DNA from 3 places in the Paenarthrobacter sp. YJN-5 genome. Region 2 is predicted to be linked to each of the others. Evidence: riboswitches for the same ligand, from Rfam matches in the RefSeq annotation. Region 2 holds a riboswitch; each other region holds the start of a gene.
The links. A riboswitch is a leader RNA that binds a small molecule or an ion and turns the genes downstream of it on or off. The one in region 2 is predicted to bind thiamine pyrophosphate.

Region 1: it holds a riboswitch for thiamine pyrophosphate, as region 2 does, so the genes downstream of both, HMI59_RS02835 (ECF transporter S component) here and thiD (bifunctional hydroxymethylpyrimidine kinase/phosphomethylpyrimidine kinase) in region 2, are expected to answer to the same signal.
Region 3: it holds a riboswitch for thiamine pyrophosphate, as region 2 does, so the genes downstream of both, thiO (glycine oxidase ThiO) here and thiD (bifunctional hydroxymethylpyrimidine kinase/phosphomethylpyrimidine kinase) in region 2, are expected to answer to the same signal.

What each region holds. Positions count from the first base shown of each region.
Region 1 covers NZ_CP053544.1:603,635-613,326, reverse strand. Annotated here, with positions in the region: gene HMI59_RS02865 (UDP-N-acetylglucosamine 1-carboxyvinyltransferase) at 1-556, opposite strand, end outside; gene HMI59_RS02860 (siderophore-interacting protein) at 684-1,412, opposite strand; gene HMI59_RS02855 (penicillin acylase family protein) at 1,514-3,649, shown strand; gene HMI59_RS02850 (GNAT family N-acetyltransferase) at 3,695-4,297, shown strand; gene HMI59_RS02845 (energy-coupling factor transporter transmembrane protein EcfT) at 4,302-5,096, opposite strand; gene HMI59_RS02840 (ABC transporter ATP-binding protein) at 5,093-6,634, opposite strand; gene HMI59_RS02835 (ECF transporter S component) at 6,634-7,254, opposite strand; TPP riboswitch at 7,332-7,467, opposite strand; gene HMI59_RS02830 (NUDIX hydrolase) at 7,651-8,322, shown strand; gene HMI59_RS02825 (DUF4235 domain-containing protein) at 8,360-8,620, shown strand; gene mnhG (monovalent cation/H(+) antiporter subunit G) at 8,647-9,030, opposite strand; gene HMI59_RS02815 (monovalent cation/H+ antiporter complex subunit F) at 9,020-9,298, opposite strand; gene HMI59_RS02810 (Na+/H+ antiporter subunit E) at 9,295-9,692, opposite strand, start outside.
Region 2 covers NZ_CP053544.1:2,102,276-2,111,967, reverse strand. Annotated here, with positions in the region: gene nadD (nicotinate-nucleotide adenylyltransferase) at 1-601, opposite strand, end outside; gene HMI59_RS10075 (hypothetical protein) at 657-893, opposite strand; gene HMI59_RS10070 (glutamate-5-semialdehyde dehydrogenase) at 976-2,340, opposite strand; gene proB (glutamate 5-kinase) at 2,337-3,515, opposite strand; gene obgE (GTPase ObgE) at 3,505-5,091, opposite strand; gene rpmA (50S ribosomal protein L27) at 5,225-5,488, opposite strand; gene rplU (50S ribosomal protein L21) at 5,547-5,855, opposite strand; gene thiD (bifunctional hydroxymethylpyrimidine kinase/phosphomethylpyrimidine kinase) at 6,199-7,719, opposite strand; TPP riboswitch at 7,710-7,808, opposite strand; gene HMI59_RS10040 (ribonuclease E/G) at 7,959-9,692, opposite strand, start outside.
Region 3 covers NZ_CP053544.1:1,467,534-1,477,225, forward strand. Annotated here, with positions in the region: gene HMI59_RS06965 (RNB domain-containing ribonuclease) at 1-836, opposite strand, end outside; gene HMI59_RS06970 (ferritin-like fold-containing protein) at 878-1,543, shown strand; gene thiE (thiamine phosphate synthase) at 1,540-2,202, opposite strand; TPP riboswitch at 2,230-2,347, shown strand; gene thiO (glycine oxidase ThiO) at 2,340-3,599, shown strand; gene thiS (sulfur carrier protein ThiS) at 3,596-3,832, shown strand; gene HMI59_RS06990 (thiazole synthase) at 3,835-4,632, shown strand; gene HMI59_RS06995 (hypothetical protein) at 4,737-5,039, opposite strand; gene HMI59_RS07000 (DUF3107 domain-containing protein) at 5,071-5,295, opposite strand; gene HMI59_RS07005 (TetR/AcrR family transcriptional regulator) at 5,347-6,003, opposite strand; gene moeB (molybdopterin-synthase adenylyltransferase MoeB) at 6,088-7,287, shown strand; gene HMI59_RS07015 (glutamyl-tRNA reductase) at 7,358-8,677, opposite strand; gene hemE (uroporphyrinogen decarboxylase) at 8,837-9,692, shown strand, end outside.

The sequences.
Region 1 (9,692 bases), 1.5 Mb from region 2:
CATACGGCAGCAGGTATTCGTCGGTCTCGTCCAGGAGCGGTCCCAACAGCATGATGACACTGCGGGTCCGGCGCGCTGCATCGACATCCATGGTGCCGAGATCCAGCACTTCGGGACGGCGGATGCGCAGATCGCTGTTGTTAAGCCACGTGCACTCGACGCCGATGGACGTCAGGACCTCGACGATCCGGTTGACCTCTTCAATCCTTGCCAAACGACGCAGGGTGGTGGTTCCCCGGTTGATCAGGCTGGCGCACAGCAGGGCCACGCCGGCATTCTTGCTGCTGTTGACGTCAACGGCACCGGACAACGTCCGCCCGCCTTCAACCCTGAGGTGGGTCATCTGGGGACGGCCTACCTTGACGATGGAACGGCCAAAGATGGCCTCAAGCCGTTCAATCATTCGAAGGCTCAGGTTCTGTTTGCCCTGCTCCATGCGGGCCACGGCGCTCTGGCTGGTTCCCAGCTCGGCGGCCAGCTGGCCTTGGGTCCAGCCCTTCTCGCTGCGGGCGTCGCGAAGCAGAAGGCCAACGTGTTCGGCAGTAGGTTGGGTCATAACCCAAGAAATATCACAAGTGAGTTAGAAGGCCCGCGCAAAACGCCGATTCAGCGATTAACGTCACATCGTACCCGGGCGGTGCGATATAAAGCTCGACGGCGGACTGTCGGCCAAGGTGCGGGGGTCAGGCCTTCCAGTACCCCAGGACGTCGATCCGCCGTCTATCCACTCCCACAACCTTGCGCAGGTGTTTGGCAATGGCGCGTGCACTGGAGGCCTCGCAGGCAACCCAGAAAAAGTCCTCCTCTGGCGAAACGGCTTCTGCAGTCAGCGACGAGCAGACTTCTTCCGCCAGGGCCGCTCCGTCACGCTTGCGGGGAATCCAGGTAACAGCATCGCTTGGCGACGTCCGGACCTCAAGGGAAGGATCGGCGTCGTGCTGGAATTCCAGCCAAAGGTGCGCCGGCGCCGTGGATCCCACGTCGGAACGCGCATCCAAGAGTGAGTTGATGGCCGGGATCGAGGCGGGATCGCCAACGATCCAAAGGCGCCGCGCCGGCTGCGGGAAATCGAAGGCGCTGCCTTGGACGGTCGCTTCGATGGTGGCGCCGGGCTGCACCGTACGGGCCCAGTCAGCCGCGACTCCTGCGTGCATGGCGAAGTCCATGCTGAAAGTTCCGGCCCGCACATCCGGACCCACCAGGGTGTAGGCGCGCTGATGACCCTTTCCGCCGTCGTCGAACCACAGCCTGATCCACATGGTGGGGTGCAGCTCGGAGTTTATCAGCAGCCCACCGTCTTTGACGTTGATGCGGAGGAAGTCAGGGCTAATTTCTTCCCGCCCGATGACTTCCAACGTGAAGTCCTTGGCACCCATCGCTTTGAGGACGATGCCTTCCCAGCTCCGCTTCAAGCAACACTCCTTCATGAATGGCAGGGATTTTGAGAAAGCGGCCGCACCGCCTATCTTGAACTTAAGTAAGCCTAACCTAACTCGAAAGCAGTCCCGGAACTATGACGCCAGCGTCGACGTACAACCCGCCCGCAGAAGGTTCCGGGATCTACCGGGACGAATGGGGCATCCCCCACCTGTGGGCTGACAGTGCCGATGACCTGGCCTTCCTCCAAGGCTTCAATGCGGCAGCGGACAGGTCCTGGCAGATCGAACTGGAACGCTGGCGCTCCGAAGGACGGACGGCCGAGCTCCTGGGATCCGCGGTCCTTGAGTGGGACCGTTTCGCCCGGCAGGCCCGACTGGACCATACTGCGCAGCGCTGTTTTGAAGGGTTGGACGAGGCCACCCGCCGCTGGTGTGGGAAATATGTGGACGGCGTGAACCAGGCTTTGGCGGACGGCCTGCGGAGCGGCGCGGAATTCGACCGGGCCGGCGCTGCGGCCGAACCGTGGAATCCCTGGACCCCGCTGGGAGTTTTCCTTGTTCACCACATCCTGTTCTCCACCTTTCCCAACAAGCTGTTCCGCGCCCACGTTGCCCGTGCCCTTGGCGCCAAGGCAGTGGACCTGTTCAGCATCGAGGCACCGGTATGGTCGGGCAGCAACGCGTGGGCTGCACATGGATCCGTCACTGAAAGCGGGCTTCCGCTGGTGGCCGGCGACCCCCATCGCCTCATGGAACTACCCGGCGTGTACCAGCAAGTGCACCTGGCCTGCCCGGAGTTCGACGCCGTCGGGTTCGCTTTCCCGGGTGTCCCCGGGCTGCCGCATTTTGCGCACACAGGTCACACCGCCTGGGCCATCACCAATGCCATGGCCGACTACCAGGATCTCTTTGAAGAACACCTCCGCCGGCTCCCCGTCCGTGGGGATCCCGCCGAGCGGGTGCTCGCGCGGGGCCCCAAGGGTTGGGAGGTCGTTGAGGCCGGGGTCGAAACCATCACCGTGCGGGGCGGCGAGCCGGTCCGTGTGGAAGTTCTCCAGACGCCCCGCGGTCCCGTTATTTCACAAACGCCCGACGGCGGCGCGCTGAGCTTGCGCTTCCCCGCGTCGGTTGAAGGGCGGCTGGGTTTCGAATCCCTCCTTCCGCTGTTGCGGAGCCGGAGCGTGGCAGATGTGGAGGCTGCGTTCGATTCATGGGTGGAACCCGTCAACAGTGTCATAACAGCAGACATCCATGGCTCCGTACGACAATTCGTGGCCGGCCTGGTTCCGCAACGCAATCCTGCAAACCGTCGCTTGCCTGTTCCAGGCTTCTCCTCCCGTCACGGATGGGACAAGCAGTACGTGGCTCTTCCCCGCACCAAGGTCCGGCGTTTCGCCGTCAGCGCCAACGATCGCGCAGCCGGCGGTGGGGACTCCGTAGCTTTGGAGTTCGCTCCGGAACACCGGGCGCGGAGGATCCGCGAGCTCTTGGAGGCCACCTGGGAACCCTTCACGGCGGACCACATGCGGGCCATTCACTCGGACACGTACCTGGGGCCGTGGCCACACTTCCGGAAACTCTTGGCGGCCCTCGATGCAGATGATCTTTCCCCGGAGGCGTCGTCCCTCCATGCCAGGCTTCTCGAATGGGATGGTCGGATGGACTCCGGGAGCCATCTGGCGGCGTGCTTCGCAGCGTGGCGGGGTGCCCTGGTCCAAAGGATCGTCAGGCATACCGCCTTGTCTGCCCTTGCCGGGCCGACGGGATTTTCGCCCTTGTTCGGACCGTGGCTCTCCATAGCTTCCCGGGTGGGTTTCGCGCTCGAAACCCTGACGGTCCGCGCCGGCGAACTGGGGATATCGGTGCCTGTTGAGGCTACTGCGGCCCTTGAGGATGCGGCGCAGGATAGGGCCTTGGAGGATTCAAGCCAGAACCGCGGCACGTGGGGTGACCGGCATCAGCTTCTGGCGGTCCATGTGCTGCCCGGAGACCTCGCCGGTTCGGCACCAACACGCGCGCTCAGCGGGGATACCGGATGCGTCCTCTGCACGGAGAGCCTTCCCGGTGTTGACGACCGCAGCTTCCGGGGACCTGTCGCCCGTTATGTCTGGGACCTTGCCGAGCGAAGCAAAAGCCGCTGGGTGGTCCCTTTCGGCGCCTCCGGCAGACCGGAAAGCGCCCATTTTTCCGACCAACTCCCCCTCTGGGCCGAGGGTGAACTCATCCCCGTGATCACGGATTGGGGCCGTCTTCGCAAGGAAACGCGCTGACAGCTGCTTCCGGCACGCACGCCACACAAACCAAATGGAGAATGAATGACCACCTCAACACAGGACTTTGCCGTCCGCCAGACCATCTACGCAGAAGAACTCCCGGGCTGGGGTTCGTTGCGGATTGTCCCGCTCATTCCTGCGGAAGACATCGAATTGGTCCACCAGTGGGTCTCGCAGCCAAGGGCAAGGTTCTGGGGCATGACCGAAAAATCACGCGAGGAAGTCCAGGGAATCTACGAGTTCCTGGACTCCCTGGACACGCACCATGCCTTCCTGGTGATCCTGGACGGGGAGCCGCTGGCTTTGTTCCAGACGTACGAGCCGCTGCACGATCCCGTGGGTGAGGCCTACCCTGCGCGCGAGGAGGACATCGGCATGCACCTGCTGCTCGCTCCCGCGACGCGGCCGATTCCGCACTTCACCCCACGGCTTGCGACGTCCCTCATCAAGTACATGTTCTCGGTCCCCGGAAAGGACCGGATCATAGTTGAGCCCGATGCCAGGAACGCCAAGGCGCTTCGACGGCTGGAGGCGACCTGCTTCGAGCTGGGTCCCATCATCCGGCTCGAAGAAAAGGAAGCCCAACTCGGCTTCCTCACGCGGGCCGGCTTCGAACAAATCCAAGCGGAGCAATCCACTCGCTGAACCCCTAGCGCCAGACGAAGCTCCACGTGCCTGCACCCAAGGCGGCCAACACAGCCGCGGCGGCAATCAGCACCCCTCCCAGCAAGACCCAAACGTCCAGCATCGAATAGGTGGACTCCCGGGCCCACGTGCGCTGCGCTCCCCCGAAGCCCCGGGCCTCCATGGTCACAGCCAGCCGCGACGCCCGCCGGACAGCCTGGACCAGCAGCCCGAAGCTCTGGCCAAGGGTCGCTTTGAGCCGCTGCACCGGGTTCCCCTGCGATCCCACCCCGCGGGCGCGCCGGGCCATGCCGATGGTTTGCCATTCCTCCGCCATCAGCCCCACAAGCCGCATCGCAGCCAACGATCCCAACACGAACCGGTGCGGGAGGCGGGCCTTCTGCGCCAGCGCGTCGGCAAGGTCGGTGGGGTCCGTGCAGGTCATCAGGAGGATCGCCGGGAGGGCGATCGCCAAGCCGCGGAGCATGAAACCCAGCCCCAGCTCAAGGGAACCTTCGCTGATGGACCACAGTCCAACGTCGAGCAGTACGGCCCCGCTGTCAGCGGCGACAATCGCAGTGCTCCACCCGCCAATTGCGGCTGCGATGATGAGCGGCCACGCCCGCACCCACAAGAGCCGCAAGGTCAGCCCGGCAAGCGGGAACAGCGCGAGTTCGGCGGCAAGGGCGATCGATGCCGATACCCAGTCGATGGACAAGGCCAGGACCATCGAAATCAGGAAGACGGCAACGAACTTCGCCAGGGGGTTGGCCTTGGTCAGCACCGCGTTGTTTCCGGTGAGGCTTAGCGCATCCCTCATGCCGCACCCGCTTCCTGCCTGGCAGCTTCAGTGGCCGGGTCCAGCCGCAACTCCATGCCGCCCAGCACTGCGCTGAATTCCTCGTCGTGGGTGACGGACACAACGGCCGTGCCCTGGTCCAGCAACTCGGACAGGAAAGACGCGAGTTCCGCCCAGGTGTTGGCATCCTGCCCGAAGGTGGGCTCATCAAGCACCAGGACCTGCGGGTGGGCGGCCAGGACGGTCGCGACGGAAAGCCGCCGCTTCTCGCCGCCGGACAGGGTGTAGGGATTCGCGTCCACCAAGTGCGTCAAACGGAGCCTCTCCAGGAGTTCGTCCACCCGCTCCTCACCCCTGCCAAGGTGCCGGGGCCCAAACATCAACTCATCCATCACTTTGCCCGTGACGAACTGATGCTCAGGCTCCTGGAACACCGTCCCGATGCGGGAAATCAGTTGATCCGCCTTCCACTTGAAAGGATCGATTCCGGCACCCTCGGAAAGCTCGACGGCGGCAGAGACCTTTCCTGCCACCGGCGCCAGAAGGCCGGCCATCGTGAGCGCAAAGGTGGACTTCCCTGCGCCGTTGGGGCCAGTGATGGTCAACGCCCGTCCTGCCCGAACCTGGGCGGACACACCGGCTTGGACCGGGATGGGCGGGATGCTCTTGAAACCCCTCCGCCGCGGCCTTTCGCGGGAAACGGCCACGTGCTCTGCTGCGAGGAGCAACTCCGCCGGCCCCTCGGCGGTGGTCCTGGTACGGGTACGGGGCACATATCCCGGGACCCAGACTCCGGCTGTGATGAGCATGCTCCGGGCTTCGGCGAGCACCTGATCGGGAGGGCCGTCCAACAGCACTCCGCCACCGGCCGAGCCCGGTTGGAGGACCACGATGCGGTCAACCAGGTCCTTCCACACGGACACCCGGTGTTCCACTACAACCAGCGTGGCACCGGTCTTTTCAAGGCAGCGGCGAACTGCGTCCCGGACTTCCAGCACGCCTGCCGGGTCCAGGTTCGCCGTTGGTTCATCGAGCAGGATCAGCCCCGGCCGCATCGCCAGAATCCCGGCCAGCGCCAGGCGCTGCTTCTGCCCGCCGGAAAGAGCCGCCGTCGGGTGGTCCAACGCGAGGCCGTCGCCGGCAGCGGTACGCAACCCGACGTCGTCGAGCGCTTCATGGACCCGTGCCCAAATGTCGTCACGGGGCACGGCAAGGTTCTCGGCGCCAAAAGCGACGTCGTCGCCCACGCGGGACAGGACTACTTGCGTTTCCGGGTCCTGCTGCATGAGCCCGGCCCGGCCCCGCTGTTCGCGAGGTGCCGCACCGTCGATGAGGAGGGAACCGGTCTCGTCCGCGTCGTCTTCCTCGTCGCCCAGCACCCCGGCGAGGGCGTGCAGGAACGTAGATTTACCGGCGCCGGACGGCCCCAGCAGCAGAACCCGTTCCCCGGGTTCGATCTGCAGGTCCAGCCCCTGGATGGCTGGTACCGTCCGGCCGGAATGCCGCCAGCCCCAGCCGTTGGCGGAGATGGCGGCGGGCCGTACCTGTGCCGGTCCCATCAGTTGAAGACTGGCTCTGACGCGGCTTTCCGGGAAGCGAAGGAGCTCAGGACGCCCGTGGACGCGAGCCCGCGGGTGGCCACCCATGACAGTGCCCCGGCGATGATTGCGCCCGAAACGGTGGTGAAGGCGATGTAGGCCAGCTTGTCGACGGCTTCGTAGGCGATGTTCCAACCCCACGGCATGAAGGAATCGTTAAGGCCGCAGAACAGTCCTGCCCCGGCACCCGCGAGGAGGGCCACCGGGAGGTTGAACTTCTTGTAGCGGAAAGCAGCGAAGATCAGTTCTGCTCCGAGGCCCTGCAGGATGCCGGAGATCAGGACCGTGGTGCCGTACTGGGACCCCATGATGAGCTCACCCGTTGCTGCGACGGCTTCGCAGAACAGCGCTGCTCCCGGTTTGCGGATGATGAGCATGCCCAGCACGGCCGGGATCATCCACCCGCCGGCGATCAGGCCGGTGAGGGGCGGATAAGCAGCATTCATGGGAACGGATACGAGTGCGGCGCCCTGGGACCAGGCCCAGAAGATCACTCCGCCTGCGATGGCAATCAGCGCCGCCACCACAATGTCTACAACGCGCCAGCTGTTGCCGGTCTTCTTCACGCTTGACGTGGTCATTCTTAGCCTCCTGAGGTTACAGGAGGGGAAAGTGCTCCCCGGTATTCCCGGTGGCCTGCTGCCATCCGGTTCCGGACACTCTGAGAAGCTCGACTCCCTTGCGCCGGTACTAACCGGATCAGGTTCGAGGGTCTGCGGCTGTCCGCACTCTCAGCGCCCTCGCGTCTCCTGCATGCCTGCAGGTTCGACGGCGGCGCTCCCCTGTCGTTATCAATCTGCCCTTGTGGGCGTGCCCAGTTTACACCGGAAGGGGTGCGCCGGGTTATGGGCCCGGTCATAAACCTTTTTGCTGTTTCACGGGCGCACAGCCGGGACCGGCTGTGCCGCACACCTGAGAGAATGGGGCCAGCAGATTCAGCACACCGGATTCACAGCAGCAAGAGGGGCGCCCATCCCATGTCAGAACAGCCAGCCAAGGACACCCCCGTGGCCGAACCCCGCCTTGCCGCCAGCGTGATCCTGCTTCGGGATGCGTCAGCGGGGCTGGAAGCCTTTGTCCAGCACAGGGTCTCTTCCATGGACTTTGCAGCAGGCATGGTGGTGTTCCCCGGCGGTCGCGTCGATGCCTCGGACGCGGAGGGCTGGAACTACTCCTCCGAACTGCTGGAAAGGCATGCGGCCGATTGGTCGATGAGCTCGATCGCGGCCTCCGACCCGCATGCGCAAGCAGGCACGGTGTTGGCGGCTGCCATCCGTGAAGTGTTCGAGGAAGCAGGGCTGAGCCTCGACGCCTCCCAGCTCCGCCCCTGGGCCAACTGGGTGACGCCCACGGACATGCCCAAGCGCTTCGACACCTACTTCTACGTGGCCAGGCCCGCCCCCGGAGCCGAGCCGCAGCACCAAACCACGGAGGCCTGGCAGTCACTCTGGATGCCGGTGGAAGGCATCCTGGCGGCAGAGGCAGAAGGCAAGCTCCAGCTCATGCCGCCAACCTATTTCCTGCTCAAGGAGATCTCGGAGTTCCACAGCGTGGAGGCCGTGTGGCAGGCCGAGCACCAAGTGCGGCCCGTCCTGTCACCTCCTGGCTCCATGGCTGCGTTCCTGAAGGAACGCGGGAACAAGCAGTAAAACGCGGCCCCCACCGCCGTGACGCTAGGCTGAGGTCATGAACTTCTTCTTCAAGCTTCTGGGTGCCGGCGTGAGCCTCGGCGCGGGTTTCCTTGGCACCAAACTGGTGAACAAGGGTTGGGAAAAGGCCACAGGCCACAAGCCGCCCGCAGGCCACGACGACGTCGAGACGAGCCTCCGCTCAGCCCTGACCTTCGCGTTAGTGTCGGCTTTCGTCAGCACGCTCATCCAGGTGCTCACCAGCCGCGGAACCCAGCGTGCCATTGCCCGCTTCGCGAAGTCCCAAGACATCATCTAGGAGCTTTCCTGCACACGGGCAACGGATCAGTTCTCGTTTTGGCTTTCGGCTGCCCGCTGGACCACGGCTTCCAGTTCATCCTTGGTCAGCAGTTCCCTGTGCCCGTGCTTGGTGCGGTACGCGGAGCGGCCCACCATGTGCGCGGAGACTGGCGCGGTGAGCAGCTGGAAGATCCAGGCCACCAGCAGGACCGGCCACACCCACCACGTCCTCATCTGCAGCCCTATGGAGGCCAGCATCAGGAACAGCCCCAGCACCTGGGGCTTGGTGGCGGCGTGCATGCGGCTCATCAGGTCCGGAAAACGCAGCAAGCCAATAGCGGCGCCCAGGGACATCAGCGCGCCCACCACCAGAAAGACGGCGGTCACGCCATCAATGACGGCGTCCAGGCCGGTTGCATCAGGACTCATTGCTTTGCCCCCTTCTGTCGGCCACGAAGCGGGCAACCGTCACGGATCCGATGAATCCAATAACGGCCAGGGCAACCAGCAGCATGAGGTTGTTCAAGTGACGGTTCACGGCCATGTCGATAGCCAGCGCCGCGCCCAGGATGGCCAGCAGGACGTCCGATGCCAGTACGCGGTCCAGGAGGGACGGGCCGACGGCGATCCGGATGATGGCCCCGGCAGCAGCCAGGCTCAGGATTGCCGCCGTCACCACCAGTACAAGTTCTTTCACAGCGCTGCCCCTTTCACACCTGGGTGCTGCTCGGCCTGCAGCGCGTCCAGTTCTTCACGTGTTCCCATGATCCGGATCAGCCCGGCCTCGATGTCCTGGACCTCCCGGCGGATCTTCTGGATGTCCTCTTCGGTTTTCATGTTCAGGGCGTGCAGGTACAGGGTGGACGTGGAGCGGTCCACTTCCACCACCAGCGAGCCCGGAATCAGCGAAATGACGTGGCCGGTGGCCGTCACCATGAGGTCGGAATGGCTCCGCAACGGAACAGCGACGACGGCGCTGCGCACGCTGGGCCCTTTAACCACGGCGAGGTAGAGGACAAGGAAGCTCGCTGCCGCCACTTTGCCGAGGAACATGAGGGCGAAGCGGAATGCCCGGAGCACGTTGAACCGTC
Region 2 (9,692 bases):
CTGATCCGGTCAGTGCTGGTGCCAACTCTGCTGCGTCCGGGTGCGGTGCGTACAACCCGTACTTGGCGATGTACTGTACAACCCCGTCAGGTACCAGGTACCAGACCGGGTTGCCCTCGTTCACGCGGTTTCGGCAATCGGTGGACGAGATGGCCATGGCAGGTACCTCAAGGAGGCTGACATCCTCATCCCGTCCAAGGTTGTGCAACTCGTGCCCCGGCCTGGTGACGCCCACGAAGTGCGCCAGGGACCACAGTTCGTCCACATCTTTCCAGGACAGGATCTGCGCCAGTGCGTCCGCGCCGGTGATGAAGAACAGGTCGGCATCGGGGCGCTGATCGCGGAGGTCGCGGAGGGTGTCAATGGTGTACGTCGGACCGGGCCGGTCAACGTCCACCCGGCTCACCGTGAAGCGGGGATTGGATGCCGTGGCGATCACCGTCATCAAGTACCTGTGCTCAGGCTTGCTGACCTCTTTGTTCGACTTCTGCCACGGTTGTCCCGTAGGCACGAACACGACTTCGTCCAAAGCGAACTTGGCCGCAACCTCACTGGCAGCCACAAGGTGGCCGTGATGGATGGGATCAAACGTTCCACCCATCACGCCCAAGCGGAGCCTGCGCTCCGAATCCCCGCGCGGTGTTGCAGCGATGATGTTAGTGGCCTGCGTGGTGGGTGTGCTTGTTGGGGTGCTGGCGGTGCGGGTCCGCGTGCTCCTCGACGGCCTCGTGGCGGTTACCGAGGTTGGTGTAGGAAAGAGTCACAAACATGAGGACAAGCAGGATGGCGAACATCACGATCCCGAAGACCCACGGCTCGGCCCAGAGCGGAGCGGGCTCGTGGCCGCCTTCAGTTTGGGCGGCAATGGACGTGGCGATCTGCTGAAACAGCATCTTCTCCCCTAGTTGGTTCTCAAGAAATGACGACGGCGGGCGTTCCCGCCGTTCCGGACTTCTGTTCTATGTTACAGCGTTGCTAGCTGCGGACCTGGCCCTCGCCTTGGACGATCCACTTGGTGGTGGTCAGTTCCGTCAGGCCCATGGGTCCGCGGGCGTGCAGCTTCTGGGTGGAAATGCCTACCTCGGCACCAAGGCCGAGTTCCCCGCCGTCGGTGAACCGCGTGGACGCGTTGACGATCACTGCAGCAGAATCCACTTCCGCAATGAACTTCTCGGCATTGGCGAGGTTATTGGTGAGGATGGCCTCAGTGTGCCCCGTAGTCCAGGTACGGATGTGCTTGACCGCTTCGTCCAGGGAGTCCACCATGGCAACGGCCAGGTCCAGATCCATGTATTCGGTAGCCCAGTCCTCGTCGTCCGCAGGCACCGTTTCGACGTCGGGACCCAAGGCAGCAGCAATGCGTTCGTCAACGTGAAGCCTGACGCCGGCTGACCGCAGCGCCTTTGCGACGGCGGGGAGCACAGTGGCGCCCGAGTGAACCAAAAGCGTTTCCACCGTGTTGCAGACGCTGGGCCGCTGGGTCTTGGCGTTCAGCAGGATTTCCACCGCCATCTTTTCCGAGGCGGATTCGTCGATGAAGATATGGACGTTCCCTTCACCCGTCTCAATGACAGGCACGGAAGAGTTGGTCACCACGGTCTGGATGAGGTCACGCCCACCGCGCGGGATGAGCACATCCACCTTGCCACGGGCACGCATCAGGACGTTGGCGCCTTCGCGGCCGAACTGGTCCACGGTTTGGACAGCATCCGCCGGAAGCCCTACGGAATCCAGGGCTTCACGCAAGATGCGCACAAGCGCCTCGTTGGTATGGGCAGCGGCCGAGCCACCGCGGAGGATCACGGCGTTGCCGCTCTTGAGGGCCAGTCCGGCAATGTCCACGGTGACGTTCGGGCGGGCCTCGTAGATTGCGGCCACAACCCCCATGGGTACGTTCACCTGGCGCAGGCGCAAACCGTTGGGCAGGGTCTGGCCGCGGACCACGTTGCCCACGGGATCAGGGAGGCCTGCGAGGTTCTCCAAAGCCGCAACGAGTCCCTCAATGCGGGCAGGCGTCAGGGTAAGCCTGTCAAGGAGGGCAGCGGAGGTGCCGTTGGCCTTGCCTGCGGCCACGTCTTTGGCGTTGGCCTCCAGGACCTGCTTCTGCTGCTCCAGCAAGGATGCTCCGATGGCACGGAGCGCGCGGTCCTTCCAGGCCCGGTTGGCTTGGCTCATGCGGCGGGCAGCCTTGCGGGACCGGTCGGCGATCGCGTAGACCGCGCTTTGGACATCTTCGGGCGTAACCGGGACAGCGCCTGCCACGGGGCTTGCCGGCGTCTGGCCGGAAGCACCGGAAACGTCGGAAGTCACAAGGGCATCGGGGGTCAGCGCTTCAGTCATGCTCCAAGTTTAGATGAGCGGGGCGCGCGTACGAGCACCAAGTCATCAACATGAACAACTTCACGGTCATAGCCGCGGCCCAAGGCCTGGCCCAGCTCCTGCGTGGTGCGCCCGAGCATGCGGGGAAGCTCCTCGGAGGAATAGTTGACCAGGCCACGGGCGACGACTGTTCCGTCCAGGCCCACCATCTCCACGGGGTCGCCGGCTTCGAATTCGCCCGTGATGTTCGAAATGCCCGCGGGCAGGAGTGACCTGTGCCTGTCTCGCACGGCCTTCACTGCGCCGTCGTCGAGCACCAGGCGTCCCCGGACAGTGGCAAGGTGGGCCAGCCACAAAAGCCGGACCGGCTTGCGGTTGCCGTTCACAGCGAACCAGGTTCCAACGTCCTCGCCCGCGAGGGCGGCTGCGGCGTTGGCGGTGGACGTCACCAAGGCATGGATTCCGGAGCTTGCGGCGATGGAGGCAGCCTCAACCTTGGTCATCATCCCGCCGGTACCCACTCCGGCTTTGCCGGCCTTGCCGATGGTGATGCCTTCCAGGTCCTGCGCTCCGCGCACCAAGGAAATGCGCTTCGCACCGTGGGCGGGCGGCCCGTCATAGACGGCGTCGACGTCGGAAAGGAGCACCAGGGCATCGGCGCGCACCAAGTGGGCCACCAGGGCCGCAAGGCGGTCGTTGTCACCGAAGCGGATTTCGTGCGTTGCGACGGTGTCGTTCTCATTGACCACCGGAACGACTCCGAGGTTCAGCAGCCTGTTCAGGGCGCGGAAAGCATTGGTGTGCTGGGTCCGGCGCATCAGGTCGTCTGCGGTGAGAAGGACTTGGCTGACGGTGACTCCGTGGGCGTTGAACGCCTGCGTGTACCGCGCCATCAACAGCCCCTGCCCAACACTGGCCGCTGCCTGCTGGGTGGCCAGGTCCTTGGGACGCTTGGCCAGGCCCAGGGGCGCCAACCCCGCCGCGATGGCACCGGAGGAAACCAGGATGATCTCGGCACCGGCATTGCGCTTCACTGCCAGGGCATTCACCAAAGCCGTCAGCGACTTCTCGGAAATACCGCCCTTGATGCTGGTCAGCGACGAGGAACCCACCTTGACGACGATGCGCTTGGCTTCGGCAAGCTCGCGGCGCTGGTGGAGGCCTGCTTCCGGTGCTTCGAAAGTGCTAGTCGTCATCACCGTTGTCCAGGTTGCTTTCCTTGACGGTTTGGGCACGACGGCGGCTGGCGGATTCCGTCCAGATGCCCGCCTTGCGCTCGGCTTCCAGTTCGGCGCGCGCGGCAGCCTTGGCCTCGCGGCGCTCAAGCTGCTCCTCGCGCTTCTGGGCACGGGTGGGACGATCGCCGATGTCGGCGATGCGGATGTCCGTGCCGCGCGGAGTGGCAAGGAGTTCGGCACCGGCCATCATGGTGGGTTCCCAGTCGAAGACGACGCCGTCGTCTTCGCCGATCACCACGGTGTCTCCGGGCTTGGCCCCGACCTTGAAGAGTTCGGTTTCCACGCCCAGCTTGGCAAGGCGGTCGGCGAGGTAGCCGATAGCTTCCTCGTTGGTGAAATCAGTCTGCTTGACCCAGCGCACGGGCTTTTCACCCAGGACACGGAAGAGCGGCTCGAGGTTCTTCTCTTCGCGGCGGATCCGGAAACCGGCCTCGTTGACGGCGCGCGGCCGCAGGACCTGCGGGGCAACCTTGGGCGGTGCAGCCTTGACGGCGTCACGGGCAGCCTTGACGATCTCGGCCATGGCGAAGCTGAGCGGGCGCAGGCCTTCGCGGCTGGTGGCCGATACTTCGAACACGCGGTAGCCGCGGGCTTCGAGGTCCGGCCTGACGAATTCGGCCATGTCCTTGCCGTCCGGCAGGTCCACCTTGTTGAGCACCACCAGCTTGGGGCGTTCGTTCAGGGGAACCACTTCCCCGTCCACTCCCGCGTAGCTCATGTCAACGGCGTACTTCTCAAGTTCCGCTTCAATGATGGCGAGGTCGGACAGCGGGTCCCGGTCCGATTCGAGCGTTCCGCAGTCCAGCACGTGCACCAGCGCCGCGCAACGCTCGACGTGGCGGAGGAAGTTGTGGCCGAGGCCGCGGCCCTCGCTGGCGCCTTCGATAAGCCCGGGCACGTCCGCGATGGTGAAACGCACGTCGCCGGCCTGGACCACGCCCAGGTTAGGCACCAACGTGGTGAAGGGGTAGTCGGCAATCTTGGGCCGGGCTGCCGACATCGCGGCAATCAGGCTTGATTTTCCGGCGGAAGGGAAACCGACCAGGGCGATGTCGGCAATGGACTTCAGCTCCAGGACGATGTCGCTGGATTCTCCCTCGATTCCCAGGAGGGCGAACCCCGGAGCGCGGCGCTTTTGCGAGGAGAGTGCTGCATTGCCCAGTCCCCCGATGCCACCGGCAGCTGCAACGAACTCGGTTCCTTCTCCGACCAGGTCTGCCAGGACCTTTCCGTCCTTGGTCTTGACCACCGTGCCGTCAGGAACGGGAAGAACCAGTGTTTCCCCGTTCTTGCCGTCACGCCAATCACCCATGCCAGGGCCGCCGTTGGTGGCGTGGCGGTGCGGGGCATGGTGGTAATCAAGGAGCGTGGTGGTCTGGCTCGAGACACGGAGGATGACGTCGCCGCCATTGCCCCCGTTGCCGCCGTCGGGCCCGCCCAGCGGCTTGAACTTCTCGCGCTTGACGGAGACACAGCCATGGCCGCCGGTACCGCCGGATACGTGCAGGACTACCCGGTCTACAAAGCTCGCCACGTGAATCTCCTCTATTGCTGTCAACAGCGCGAACGCCTTGCCCAGTGCGCCTGGCGCCCTGAACGATTGTAATGCGGTTAAAAGAACAGTGGAGCGGACCTGTTGGCCCGCTCCACCGGTTCAGAAAGTGTTGTTACTCTGCGGCAGCAGCAGCAACGATGTTCACCACGCGACGGCCACGGCGAGTACCGAACTCAACCGCACCGGCTTCGAGGGCGAATAGGGTGTCGTCGCCACCGCGACCGACGCCTGCACCGGGGTGGAAGTGGGTGCCACGCTGGCGAACGATGATTTCGCCTGCGGAAACTACCTGGCCACCGAAACGCTTGACGCCGAGGCGCTGTGCGTTGGAGTCACGACCGTTGCGAGTGGAGCTCGCGCCTTTTTTGTGTGCCATGTGAAATGCCTGCCTCTAAATTTCTGGGGAAACTGAAATCTGAACTACGTAACGGACGTTACGCGATGCTCGTGATCTTGATCTTGGTCAGTTCCTGACGGTGACCCTGGCGCTTCTTGTAGCCGGTCTTGTTCTTGAACTTCTGGATGACAATCTTGGGACCGCGGAGGTCTTCCAGGATCTCAGCCGTGACCTTCACCTTGGCCAGGTCCGCAGCAGCGGAGGTGACCTTGTCGCCGTCAACCAGGAGCAAGGCGGGCAGCTCAAGCGTGCTGCCGGCTCCACCGGGGACGCGGTTCAGAGTTACGTAGTCTCCAACGGAAACCTTTTCTTGGCGGCCGCCTGCGCGGACAATCGCGTACACCACTTGGGTACTCACTTCTCTCGACGTTTCTTACTAAATTTGCGTGCGGAACCCCGAACCGGAATCAGGCCTGGTTCACGCTGTGCCTCAACGCCGTGGACTTCAGATCGAAGCCCGCGAGTCATCCCATGAACAATTCCAAGGGGCATAACCCAAGTGTTGGCGTAAGCACCGAAGATCAAGATTACGCTAGTTTGACCTTCAGCTGCAAATGAGGCCGGGTCCGGAAGCCACCACGTGACGCTTGTCACCAGTAGGAACGGACGTTCCCGGCACCGTGCCCATACAGCTTACAGCCTCTACGTGGCCTTGCCGTTGATTTCCCGTCCGACGCGCGGCGTCCGTGTTACGAATACAGTCTTGGGGCATCAAAGAACGCGGTCTCGTAGCGGCAGGACTGGACGAAGGCTTCCTTCATGGCACCCCGCTCACGGCCGGATGCCGCAGCTGCTGCGGCATCCGTGAGAGCAATCGCCTTCCTCGTCGCCTCCGCAAAATCCTCGTCCGCATAGGTCCTCAGCCAATCCGCGTAGGGATGGTTCTCCGGGGAACCGGCCTGGACGAAGTTGGCGTGCAGTTGCTGCCCCACTTCCGCATACAGCCAGTAGCAGGGCAGGACCGCAGCAAGCAGGACGCCGTAGCTTCCCGAAGCAGATGACGCCATCAGATGGTCCACATAGGCCTTGGTGACTGGGCCGCTCTGCGTCGTCGCTTCACGGCCGCTCAGCCAGTTCCGGTGCAATTCGGATTCCACGTCAAGGCACTGTTGGGAACCCCGGGCCCAGAACAGCTGCTCTTCTTCCGTCGGAGCGAGGGCACCCGCCCGGGCAAGCACCCTGGAATACCCGTTGAGGTAAAGGGCGTCCTGGGCCAAGTAGTAGCTGAACTCGGACTCCGGCAACTCCCCGGACCCCAAGTCCCGTATGAAGGCAAGCCCGTGGATTGCTTCCAGCTCCACGGCGGCTTCCTTCCACAGGAGAGCAGCGAAGGCTCCGGGCCGGGATGTTTCCCCGAGGTGGTGGAAATGGTGGATCGGACCGCTCCCCTGGCCCACTTCAAGGTCGTCAGCCCTTATCAGCGCCTCGCGCAACCAGGGCTTGACTTCGCGCAGGGACGCCTCCCAATCTCCTGTTCTGGCTTGGACAGTGGCCAGGGCCGAGGACAACGAGCAGCCGGTGCCGTGGCTGTTCCGTGTCTGAACACGCGGGCCCCCGACTTCGATCACGTCCTGACGCAGCAAACCGCTGGTGTTGATGAGCGCATCCGGACAATGCGCCCCCGGCAAGTGGCCTCCCTTGACCAGCACAGTATTGCCGCACTCCCCGGCCAACCGTTTGCCCTGGTCCAGCGCCGCAGGCCAGTCCTGCGCTTCGGGCTCCCCCAGCAGCATGGCCAGTTCCGGAAGGTTGGGTGTGATGAGGTCCGCCATCGGCAGAAGGTCACGCAAGGCTGCCTCGGCTGATTCCCGCAGCAGCCGGTCACCGCTGGTGGCCACCATCACCGGGTCCAGGACCACGACGGCGGAACGTACCTTGGCAAGCCAGGTCCGGACCTCGTTGATGACGGCGGCATCACCGAGCATCCCGATCTTCACGGAGTCGATAGCGACGTCGCTGCTGACGGTTTCCAACTGCTGGCGGAGGAATTCCACCGGCGGTACATGCACACCGCTGACGCCCCGCGTGTTCTGGGCCGTCAACGCGGTGATGGCGGCCATACCGTAGCCGCCGTGCGCAGCAATGCTTTTAAGGTCCGCTTGGATACCCGCCCCGCCGGAGGGGTCCGAACCAGCAATGCTCAACACCCTCGGATGTGTACGGATGACCGCTGGCAACGGATAAACAGCAGAAGACGACATTGAAGTCATGGAGACATCCCTTCGCCGGTGCTAACCGGACAGGTTCAACGGGTCTGGATCTCAGCCCGGCCCTATGCCCGGCACCCCGTGTCAGTGTCCTAGCCTAGCCCGGAAGCCCCTCACGCCGGGAACCCCGGCGGCTAACGGCCTGGATATGACCCCAGTGGGCGATGATGACCCGTTGCACGACGAAGGCCGCACAGCATGCGCTGCGCGGCCTTCGTTCCACCTGTGTCTTCAGTACCTGTTTACAGCTCCGAAGCCGGAACACCCACCCCAAGGATGATCGGCTCCGATGCTGCAGTTGGCTTCTTTGCCGGCTCAACCGGCGCCTTCGCTTCGTGCGAGGTCCCGCCACCTGTGGCGGCCCGAACGTCGTGGTGCTCAACGTTGGTCTCGTTGGCGGCGCCCTGGGCCCTGCTGGCACTGCGGTTCCGCCTGCCGCGCCGGCCACGGGCGCCGGACCGGGACTCCACGGGTTCAGTACCAGCGGACGTGGCTGCCAAGACGTCGGCGCTCACGGGTGCGTCAGCAGATTCAACGTTCCCGGGCGCGTCCTTCCCGGACCCGGCAACCCCAGACCCGGCAACCTCAGACCCGGGGACAACCTCAGGTGTGCCACCCAAGTGCGAGAAGGCCTCAGCCAGCAGATCCAGGCTCATGGCAGGCTTCTTGGCAGGTTCGTCGTGATGCTCCACGAAGGGCAGAGCCACTTCCTCTCCGCCGAAGCGCAGTACCGGAGCCGGACGGCCCTCCCTGGCCGCAGTTTCTGCCGGGGTGGAGCCCTGAGTCTGCCCGCCCTGCGCAGGGGCCTGGGCGGCCTCCCCGTGGGCAGGAGCCGACTGCGCAGGAGTCTTCCGGGCAGGGTCCGCCTGGGCGGGACCCGGCTGGCCTGCTTCCGCCTTGCCGGCGGCGCGGGCTGCTTCCTCGGCGCGGTGCACCTCGTCATCATGCAGGTGTGCAGCGTGCGCAGCAGCGGCTATCGTCGCCAATGCGGCCCGGGTAGCCTCTGCCTTGGCTTTCTGGGCGGGGTCCACGGACTCAGCCGGAGCGGGTGCCGCCGGGGCAGCGGCCAGCTGGACCGGCGTCGTAACTTCCGGTGCCTGGTTGCCACCCTTGCCGCGGCGACGCTTACGCTCACTGCGCTGGGACGGCTGCTGGGCTTCGGTGTGGGACCGGTGCTGCTCGGCAGCCACCACGTTGGCGCGGCGGTGCTCCACGGGCTCGTCGTGCGTCACCACGCCGCGGCCGGCACAGTGCTCGCATTGCTCACCGAAGACCTCCAGCAAGCCTGTGCCCATGCGCTTGCGCGTCATCTGGACGAGGCCCAGGGACGTCACCTCCGCCACCTGGTGCTTGGTGCGGTCGCGGCCAAGGCACTCCACCAGCCGGCGCAGCACCAAGTCCCTGTTGGACTCCAGGACCATATCGATGAAGTCGATGACGATGATGCCGCCGATGTCACGGAGGCGGAGCTGACGGACTACCTCTTCGGCCGCTTCCAGGTTGTTCTTGGTGACGGTCTCTTCCAAGTTGCCGCCGCTGCCGGTGAACTTGCCGGTGTTGACGTCCACCACAGTCATGGCCTCGGTACGGTCGATCACCAAAGAGCCGCCGGACGGCAGGAAGACCTTGCGTTCCAGAGCCTTGTGGATTTGTTCGTCAATGCGCCAGGCAGCAAAGATGTCCTGGTCCTTGGTCCACTTTTCCAAGCGACCCACCAGGTCAGGTGCAACGTACGTAACGTAGGCCTCAATGGTGTCCCAGGCTTCGTCGCCGGAAACAATCAGCTTGGAGAAGTCTTCGTTGAAGACGTCCCGAACCACCTTGATGGTGAGGTCCGGTTCGCCGTACAGCAGTTCCGGGGCAAGGACCTTGGTTGAGGATGCCTGGCTCTCGATGCCTTCCCACTGCGCCCGGAGGCGGTTGATGTCGTGGGTCAGTTCCTCTTCCGACGCGCCTTCGGCGGCCGTGCGGACAAT
Region 3 (9,692 bases), 630 kb from region 2:
AAGTGGAGCAAGGAGCGCTCATCAGGGGCCGGCATGGTCCGCAGGATGCCCACCTTGCCGTCGAGCATCAATTGGGCCGCAGCCATTCCGGTCATCAGGGACATCTGGGCGTTCCAGTCCTCGATCGGCAGCGAGGGAGCAGCCACGATCCGGTAGTCGCCGTCGGTGACCTGGACGATCTCCTGTTCGGGCATGTTCAGGCTCGCCCCGCCGCGTTTGCGCTCGAGTTCGACCCGCTTCAGGCCCACTTCCTTCAGGAGCATGAGGACCTCGGGGGCGGTTCCCGCATCGATCTGCTTCTGTGCACCCTTGTAGCTGAGCTTTGCACGGCTGCGAACGGTGGCCCGCTCCACGGACATGGAGACCACTTCCGCGTTGTGGTCGAGGTCGAAGTCCCACACGAAGGCGCTGCATTCCTGCTCTGCCAGGAGGCTCCCGGCTTGCTCGCTGATGACCTCCGGATGCAGCGGGACCCTTCCGTCCGGTGCGTAGAACGTTTGCCCGCGCCGCCGCGTTTCGGCGTCCAAGGCTCCGCCGGGGGCCACGAAGGAAGGCACGTCGGCAATTGCGTACAGGACCTTGTAGCCGGCATCGTTCCGCTGAATGAACAGCGCTTGGTCCAGATCGGTGGAAGTCGCGGGGTCTATGGTCACGAACGGCACGTCCAGCAGGCTGCGGGGCGGCAACTGCAGGTTTTGAACCGCCTGGCGCGCTTCATGCTCGGCGTCGGCAGGGTAGTCGCCGGGTAGTTCCAGCTCGCTCCTCAAGGCAGCCAGGGAGGCAGCGAGCCGGTCGGAAGAATCGTCGACGTTGGGCGCTATCCGGTGATGTGACACGAAAGTCAGACTAGCCCGAAAACGGCGGATAGTCTTGGACCATGGGCACGTCCACTCTTGGCGGGATTCCCGCGGACGTTCTCCCGGCAGAGCTGCTGGGAGCCATGGCCTATGGCGAATTGTCAGCGTTCGGGCGGTTGTCCGCGGACTCCCGCTTTGCCCCTACCCTCCGGGACCGGGCTACCTTTGCCAAGATCGCGGTCGGTGCGTTCGGCAACTATGCGTTGATCAGCGGCAGGCTTACCGAGATGGGGCGGGACCCCGAAGACGCCATGCTTCGCTTCCAGCCGTCGTTCGATCACTTCCATGAGCGCACCCCGCCAGGGGACTGGTACGAGTCTGTTCTGAAGGCGTACATCATCGACACGGTGTCCTCGGACTTCTACAGGACGGTGTCCGGCTTCCTGGACGCCGGGACACAGCAATTCGTCCGGAAAGTCGCTTCTGCGGACCAAGCCACCGAGGCGTTGCGCATCCTCCTCATGCGGGCCCTGAGGGACGATCCCAGGTTGGCTTCGCGCCTTGCCCTATGGGGCCGAAGGCTGGTCGGTGAGGCCCTCACCCAGGTGCAACGGGTGGCGTTGGAGCACCCGGACCTGCGTGCCGTACTTCATGACGGACAGGCCAAGGCGGAGGTACGCCGGTTGACGGCGGAACTCGCCGATCACCACGGGCGCCGGATGACGGGCCTCGGACTGACTGCCTAGGCGTCCAGGGCTTCGAGCAGCGCTTTGGCCGCCGCCGTCGGGTCTTCTGCGTCGGTGATGGCGCGGACTACGACGATGCGGCTGGCTCCTGCCGCAACCACCTGCTCCACATTCGAAAGATCGATCCCGCCAATGGCAAACCAGGGAAGGGCGGATCCTGCGCGTTCCACAGCTTCGGTGGCATATGTGACCAAGCCCAGGCCCACTGGCGTCCGGCCCGGTTTGGTGGGTGTGGCCCAGAGGGGACCGACGCAGAAGTAGTCCAGTCCTTCGCTGCCCGACGAAGCCGCAATGGCCGCGTCCACCTGATCAGGCCCATGCGTGGAAAGACCTATGGCAGCGGTGTCCCCGAGCAGCTGCCGGGCCACGGGCAGCGGGAGGTCCTTTTGGCCCACGTGGAACACAGGAGCCCCGGAAACACGGGCGATATCAGCCCGGTCGTTGACCGCCCAGAGCTTGGAACGGCGGGTGGCAACTTTGTTCAGGACCTCGAGCAACTCCAGTTCCTCGGCGGCCTCAAGGGTCTTGTCACGGAGCTGGATGATGTCCACGCCGCCTTCGAACGCGGCGTCCACAAAGTCTTCGAAATCGCCTTGCCGCCGGCGGGCATCGGTGCACAGGTAGAGGCGGGCGTCGGTCAGGAGATCAGGCTGGGTCATGGAAACCAGAGTAGTTCCTCTAAACTGGGCACGTACTGCGGGAGCCGTGACAGCGTCATATGACCGTCCGGCTGAGAGGGCTTCAGAGCCGACCGCTTGACCTGATCCGGCTAATACCGGCGTAGGGAAGGAAACCAATGGCAGAAGCCATCGAAGCAGACGTTGCCGTCATCGGCGCAGGCGTAGTCGGCCTGGGCATCGCCCACCGGATCCGGGCCACAGGCCGTTCCGTGGCCCTCATCGATCCGAACCCTGCCAGTGGAGCAACCTTTGCAGCGGCCGGGATGCTGGCCCCCGTGAGCGAACTCCACTACCAGGAAGAAGATCTCCTGGAACTGATGCTCGAATCGTCCAGGCTATGGCCAACGTTCGTGTCCGGATTGTCCGGTACCGGCGTCACCACCGGCTACAGCACGACGTCGACGCTCGCGGTGGGTGCCGACGCCGCCGATCGACGGGCGCTCGCCGATCTGCGCTCCGTGCAACAGGCGGCGGGGCTCACAGTGGAGCCGTTGATGCTGCGGGACGCGCGGCAGCGCGAGCCGCTGCTCAGCCCCGGAATTTCATGCGCTTTCGATATCCCGGCCGACCACCAAGTGGACCCCCGCCGGCTGGCGGAGTGCATACTCGCCGGATTGGCCGCGCACACCCCGTCGGATGCCACATGGGTCCCGGGCGCAAGCTGCGGGTTCCAGCTGGCAGCGGCGGCCCGGCGGCTGCTGTGGGAGGGTGACCGCGTTGTAGGCGCTGAACTCTCCACCGGCCAAGTGGTAGCGGCAAGGGAAACCGTGCTGGCCAATGGCTTGGCGGCTGCGGCGACCGGCGGACTTCCTGAGGACCTGCACCTGCCGCTCAGGCCGGTTTACGGAGACATCCTCAGGCTCCGGGTACCGAAGGACCTGCGGCCGTTGCTGACCTCCACAGTCCGCGGAATGGTGCGGGGAGTGCCGGTGTACATCGTGCCCCGCGAGGACGGGACCGTGGTGATCGGGGCAACCCAACGCGAGGACGGGCTTTCGACGGGATCGAATGCGGTGTCTGCCGGAGGCGTGTACCAGCTGCTTCGGGACGCCCAGGTCCTGGTCCCCGCAGTCGGTGAGCTGGAACTCATCGAAGTGACAGCCCGGGCACGGCCGGGAACACCGGACAACGCCCCGCTCCTGGGGCGGGTGGGTGCGCCGGACGGCGCCGTCCGGGGCCTGATCATAGCCACGGGTTTCTTCCGCCACGGCGTACTCCTGACCCCCATAGCCGCACAGATCGTGGCCGGCTTGCTCGACGGTTCCGCGGATGACCGGTGGGTCCGGTTCCGTCCGGATCGTTTTTCTCCGCAAGGCGCCCTCGCCGGGCGCGGCATTCCAACACCATCCATCGCTTCCACCAAGGAAACAGCATGAACATCACACTCAATGGCGCCCGGCACACCGTGGCCGATGGCGCATCCGTCAGCACCCTGGTCACGTCCGTTACGGGCCGCATCCTCGACCCGAGCGGACAGGCGGCCGACGGCGGCAAGCTGGGTGTCGCCGTCGCGCGCAATGCGGAGGTGGTCCCGCGTAGCCAGTGGGCAGCAACGAACCTCGCCGACGGCGATGAACTCGAACTCGTTACCGCAGTCCAGGGAGGCTGACCATGACTATCCTCAACACCGAAACCACTACTGACACGCTGGAAATCGACGGTGTCGCCTTCAGTTCGCGGCTCATTATGGGCACCGGTGGCGCCCCGAGCCTGGACGGTTTGGGGGCGGCCCTGGTTGCTTCCGGTACGGAGCTCACCACGGTGGCCATGCGCCGCTACTCGCCGGCCGAGACGGGCTCGCTGTTCCAACTGCTGGTGGACAACAACATCCGGGTGCTGCCCAACACGGCAGGTTGTTTCACTGCCAAGGACGCTGTCCTCACCGCTGAGCTGGCCCGCGAGGCACTGGAGACCGATTGGGTGAAGCTGGAAGTCATCGCGGACGAACACACGCTGTTGCCGGACGCGGTTGAACTCGTCGACGCCACTGAACAACTGGTCAATCGGGGTTTCAAAGTATTCGCGTACACCAACGACGACCCCGTGTTGGCACTGCGACTGGAAAACCTCGGCGCCACTGCGGTCATGCCCCTCGGAGCACCGATCGGAACCGGCCTGGGCATCCTTAACCCGCACAACATTGAAGTCATTGTGTCCCGTGCCTCCGTGCCTGTTGTCCTGGACGCAGGCATCGGAACTGCTTCCGATGCGGCACTGGCCATGGAGCTCGGTTGCGACGCTGTCCTCCTGGCCACAGCGGTGACGCGTGCCCAGAACCCTGTCCAGATGGGTGAGGCATTCATGCACGCCGTCAAGGCAGGCAGGCTGGCCAGGCTGGCAGGCCGCATTCCACGGAGGGAACACGCGCTGGCATCATCGGCGATGGAGGGCCGGGCAGAGTTCCTCTGAGTCCCTACTAAAGCTGCGACGGCGGGTACTGCTGACAACTGTGGCCACCACCCCATGCGGGCGGTGGCCACAGTTGTTAGTCGCCCCGTTGAGCCGGGAAGGTGCTACAGACGGAGTGCTTTGGTGAGCGCTTCAGTGTCCCGCAGGGTCCGGGTCCTGCCAAGGAACACCGCGACGCCTGCCGCAGCTGCCGTGCCAAGGACGATCGGCAAGACCCATGGAATCCAGGTCAGCCCCGGCTGGTAGCCGAAGCCGGCCGCAATGAAGGCGATCCAGCTGAGGGCCCCGACTCCGAGGGATACTCCCGCGGGGACGGCAATGCCGTACTTGCCATGCCGTTTGTCGTTTGCCCACACCAGGAAGCCGGTGGCGACGGTTACGAACACCATCACGACGAGGGAAAGCATGGGGTCTCCTTAGCGTTGCGGGCGTTCTGGATCAGAGTGCGCCGAAGCCCACGCGACGAACTTCCTCAGCGCCGATCTCGACGTAGCCCAGGGCACCGCCCGGAACGATGACCTGACGGCCCTTATCATCGGTGAGGCGCAATTCCGAGCCTTTGGACAGGGCGTCTGAAACAAGCTTGCCTACGGCCTCGGCATCGAGCGAGGATTCGAGCACAATTTCGCGGCCAACGTTCTGAATGCCGATCTTTACTTCCACAACAAGGCCTCCAAGCCAATCAACGTTTTAGGTCAGTCCCTTATTTGTAGCCTAGGACTCTTTGGGGAATCGACTGATTCCGCGCCAAGCTAAACGATAGATCAGATCACTGGCCACATCGAGGTCAAGGTTTCCATCCGTTTCCAGCCAGTACCGGGCGCTGACCTGCGCCATTCCCGCCAGGCCGCGGCCCAGCAACTGAGCTTCAAGGGGCGGCAGCTTGGTGTCTTCGGCGATCACATGGGCTACTGCGTCCGCGAACGTCTTGTTGAACGTCTCCAGGCGTGAGCTGACGTCGGGATCATTGATGAGGTCCGATTCGAAGACGAGGCGGTGGGCCTGGTCGTCATCGGCAATGAACTTGTAATAGGCGCGCATTACCGCCTTGACGCGTTCCTTGTTGTCCGTGGTGGAGTTCAGCGCGCTGAGCATCAGTTCCGTCAGTGCGGCCAGATGGCTGTCCAGCAACGCCATGTAGAGGTCCCGTTTGGAGGGAAAGTGCTGGTAGAGGACCGGTTTGCTGACGTGGGCGGTTTCGGCGATCTCATCCATGGCTGCTCCATGGAAGCCATTGGAAACGAAAACCTCCAATGCCGCGTTCAGTAATTGTGCCCGGCGCTCGTCCCGCGGCAACCTTGCTGAGCGGGTGGAACCGGACCGTTCCTGCTTTGCTGCTGCCCCATCGTTTGCCCGTGCGCCGTCAGCCACAGTCTGCCGCCTTTCCTTTGCAGTTATGACCACTGTACCGGTGGGTAATATGACCGGGCGGCATCGGCAGGCATACATTGGGGTATGGCCTCAATTCTTGCTGCCCCCACTGCGCCCGCGGTCCTGCCGCCACTCGTTGAACCGGCCGACGGACTGACGCCGGCCGAGGTGGAACGGTACTCCCGGCATCTCATCATTCCCGAAATCGGCGCGGTGGGCCAACGCAGGCTTAAGAATGCGAAAGTCCTTGTCATAGGTGCCGGTGGCCTGGGCTCTCCGGCGCTTTTGTACCTGGCCGCGGCCGGCGTCGGGACTCTGGGCATCGTGGACGATGACGCCGTTGACCTGAGCAACCTCCAGCGCCAGGTCATCCACGGTGTTCACGATGTGGGCACACCCAAGATCGAGTCCGCACGCAAGGCCATCGCCGAGCTCAATCCGCTGGTCACCGTAGTCCTGCACAACCAGCGGCTGGATGCGTCCAACGCGCTGGAGCTTTTTGCGGGCTATGACCTCATCCTCGACGGTGCGGACAACTTCGCCACGCGCTACCTGGTCAACGATGCCGCAGCGATCCTCGGCAAGCCGTACGTCTGGGGCTCCATCTTCCGTTTTGACGGCCAGGTCAGCGTGTTCTGGGCAGAACACGGCCCCACCTACCGCGACCTGTACCCCGAAGCCCCGCCCGCCGGCTCGGTGCCCTCCTGCGGCGAGGGCGGTGTCTTCGGCATGCTGTGCGCCGCAGTGGGCTCGCTGATGGTGACCGAGGCAGTGAAGCTGATTACCGGCGTCGGGCGTTCCCTGCTGGGGCGGGTTGCCCTCTTCGACGCGTTGGGCGGCAGCTGGCGCGAAATCAAGGTGTCCAAGGATCCCGAAGCCCAACCCATCACTGAACTGACGGACTACGAGGCATTCTGCGGGGTTACGCCGCCGGCCCCGACCGACGGCGAACACACCGTCACAGCCAAGGAACTCGCCGCGATGCTGGCCGAACGTGCAGCGGGGGAGCGCGATTTTGACCTGGTGGACGTGAGGGAATCAGGCGAGTACAGCATCGTGAATATCGATGGCGCCGTGCTGATTCCGCAGGGAAGGATCCTGGCCGGTGAGGCCTGGGTTGACCTGCCGCAGAACCGGGACATCGTGTTCCACTGCAAGGCAGGGACGCGTTCGGCCGCAGTGCTGGAGGCCGCACGGAAGGCGGGGTACACGCGTGTCAGCCATCTCGACGGCGGCATCCTCGCCTGGGTGCGGGATGTGGAACCGGAGAAGCCCGTCTACTGACATGTAGGCAGAGAATAGCCGCCTACCGGTCGCGGTGAGCGGCAGCCAGGTTTAGCCGGCGAAGCTTGCGCTAGGCGCTTTCGGAGCGAAGTTGCTGGTGGTCTACCGGGCACTCCGCTGCGGGAGCTGCCTGGGGCGGCTCCACCTGGATACCGTAGAGCGCTTCCAACGCTGCCACGTAGTCTTCCTGACGGCCGTCGGAGGCCAGTTCGCGGGCACGTACGGTGGGGATGTGCAGCAGCTGCTTCACCATCCGGCGAAGTGCGAATTCGACTTCCTCGGCCGCTGCAGTGCACCCGTGCCGGGCGCGGACTTTCTCCATTTCGGAGTCGAGGACGTTCATGGTGTGGCGTCGCAGGGCAACGATGGCCGAATCCACCGAGCGCGATTCGCGCTCTGATTCGAAAGCCGTGGCGGCGCCGCTGACGATCGCACTGGCTTGGGACAGTGACTCGGCCTGCTCCTGCGGCGCAGCCAGGCGGACTGATTCGAGGGTAAGGAGTTCAACGCCGTCGAGTTCGCCGACGGCGGGATCGAAGTCGTGGGTCAGTGCAAGGTCGATCGCAATCAACGGCTTTCCCGAATTGGTCCTGACGCGGGCGAGATCCTCTGCCTCAACCCGGTTGTCGGAACCGCTGCAGCCGATCATCACGTCGGCGGCTGCCACGGCCCCGGGAAGCGAATCGGCGTCGAGGGCTGTTCCGCCGCGGGTGGCAACGAATGTTTCCGCGCGGCCGGAGGAGGAATAGACGGAGATGTCCGAGCAGCCCCGTTCGCGCAGCAGGGACATGGTGGCTCCCGCATAGGCGCCGGTACCGAAGATCACTACCTTCTTGGTGGACCAGTCCGGATTGTCCGAAAGATCGGTTGCCAGGTCCAGTGCCACGGAGACAATGGAAAGGCCACGGGAACCGAGTGCCGTCTGCGCGCCAACGTCCTTGGCGGTCTTGGAAGCCGCTTGGAAGAGCCGGACCAGCCCCGGACTTGCGGTGCCTTCCTGCTGTGCGGTGATCAGGGCGCGGCGGACCTGCCCCGCGATCTCACGTTCGCCCACGACGGCGGAATCCAACCCGGCGCTCACCGCGAAGAGGTGGCGTGTTACGTCCGGACCTGCATGGGTGTTGAAGGAACGCGACACGAGTTGCTCATTGAGTCCACTGAGTTCGCTGATCTGGGAAACCAGGGCGGAGCGGGCGGCTTCGACGTCGGCGCCGTTCGCTGTTTCGCCATAGATTTCGTAGCGGTTGCACGTTGCCAGGACCACGGCTCCGGAGACGACCGGTGAGCCCGTCAGGGCGGTGGAAGCCAGCTCGGAGGAACCGTTGCTCAACTGAGCGACGGTTTCGAGGTCGATGTCGGCGTGTGTAGCCACCAATGAGAAAAGAACCACAACAAACCAATCATAGCTTTTTCGTAGCGCGGTAGAACAACGTGCCGCCGTGGCAATGACCACCAGCTGGAGTGATCCCTGCCACATGGGTATGGCGGCGGGTGGAACGTGACAGCCTGTCGTTATCTTTTGCACCGGATTTTCGGCACAATCAAAGGCATGACTTCTAGCGCGGCACCCTCCAACAATACGGCCATCAATGCCCCAGCAGGCAAGCTTGGGCCGGGCCACCCCCTCAATGATGGCCGCACTGCGGACTCGCCGCTGATCACCGCCTACCGCGGCGGTACGCCTTCGCGCAGGCCCGTCTGGTTCATGCGTCAGGCCGGCCGTTCCCTGCCCGAGTACCTCAAGGTACGCGAGGGCGTTGCCATGCTCGATTCATGCCTGCGTCCTGAACTCGCCGCAGAGATCACGCTGCAGCCCGTGCGTCGCCATGATGTAGACGCCGGTATCTTCTTTTCCGACATCGTCATTCCCCTCAAGCTCGCCGGCGTCGGAGTGGACATCGTTCCCGGTGTCGGGCCGGTGTTGGACAAGCCGGTACGGACTGCCGACGACGTAGCCGCGCTGCCCGAGCTGACCTGGGAAGCGCTGGAGCCCATCCGCGAAGCCGTCCGCCTCACGGTGGCGGAGCTTGGCAAGACTCCGCTCATCGGTTTTGCCGGCGCTCCCTTCACCCTGGCTGCCTACATGGTGGAAGGCCGTCCTTCCCGGGACCATCTGGGCCCCCGGACCATGATGCACGCAGACCCTGAAACCTGGACGGCGTTGGCCAACTGGGCTGCCGACGCCTCGGGCCTGTTCCTGCAGGCTCAGTTGGAAGCCGGCGCGTCGGCCGGCCAGCTCTTCGATTCCTGGGCGGGTTCCCTCGGCCTGGCTGATTACACCAGGTTTGTGGCGCCGGCCTCTTCGCGGGCCCTCAGCCACGTTCGCGGACTGGGTGCGCCGTTGGTGCATTTCGGTACCGGCACCTCCGAGCTCCTGGTGGCCATGCGGGATGTTGGCGTGGATG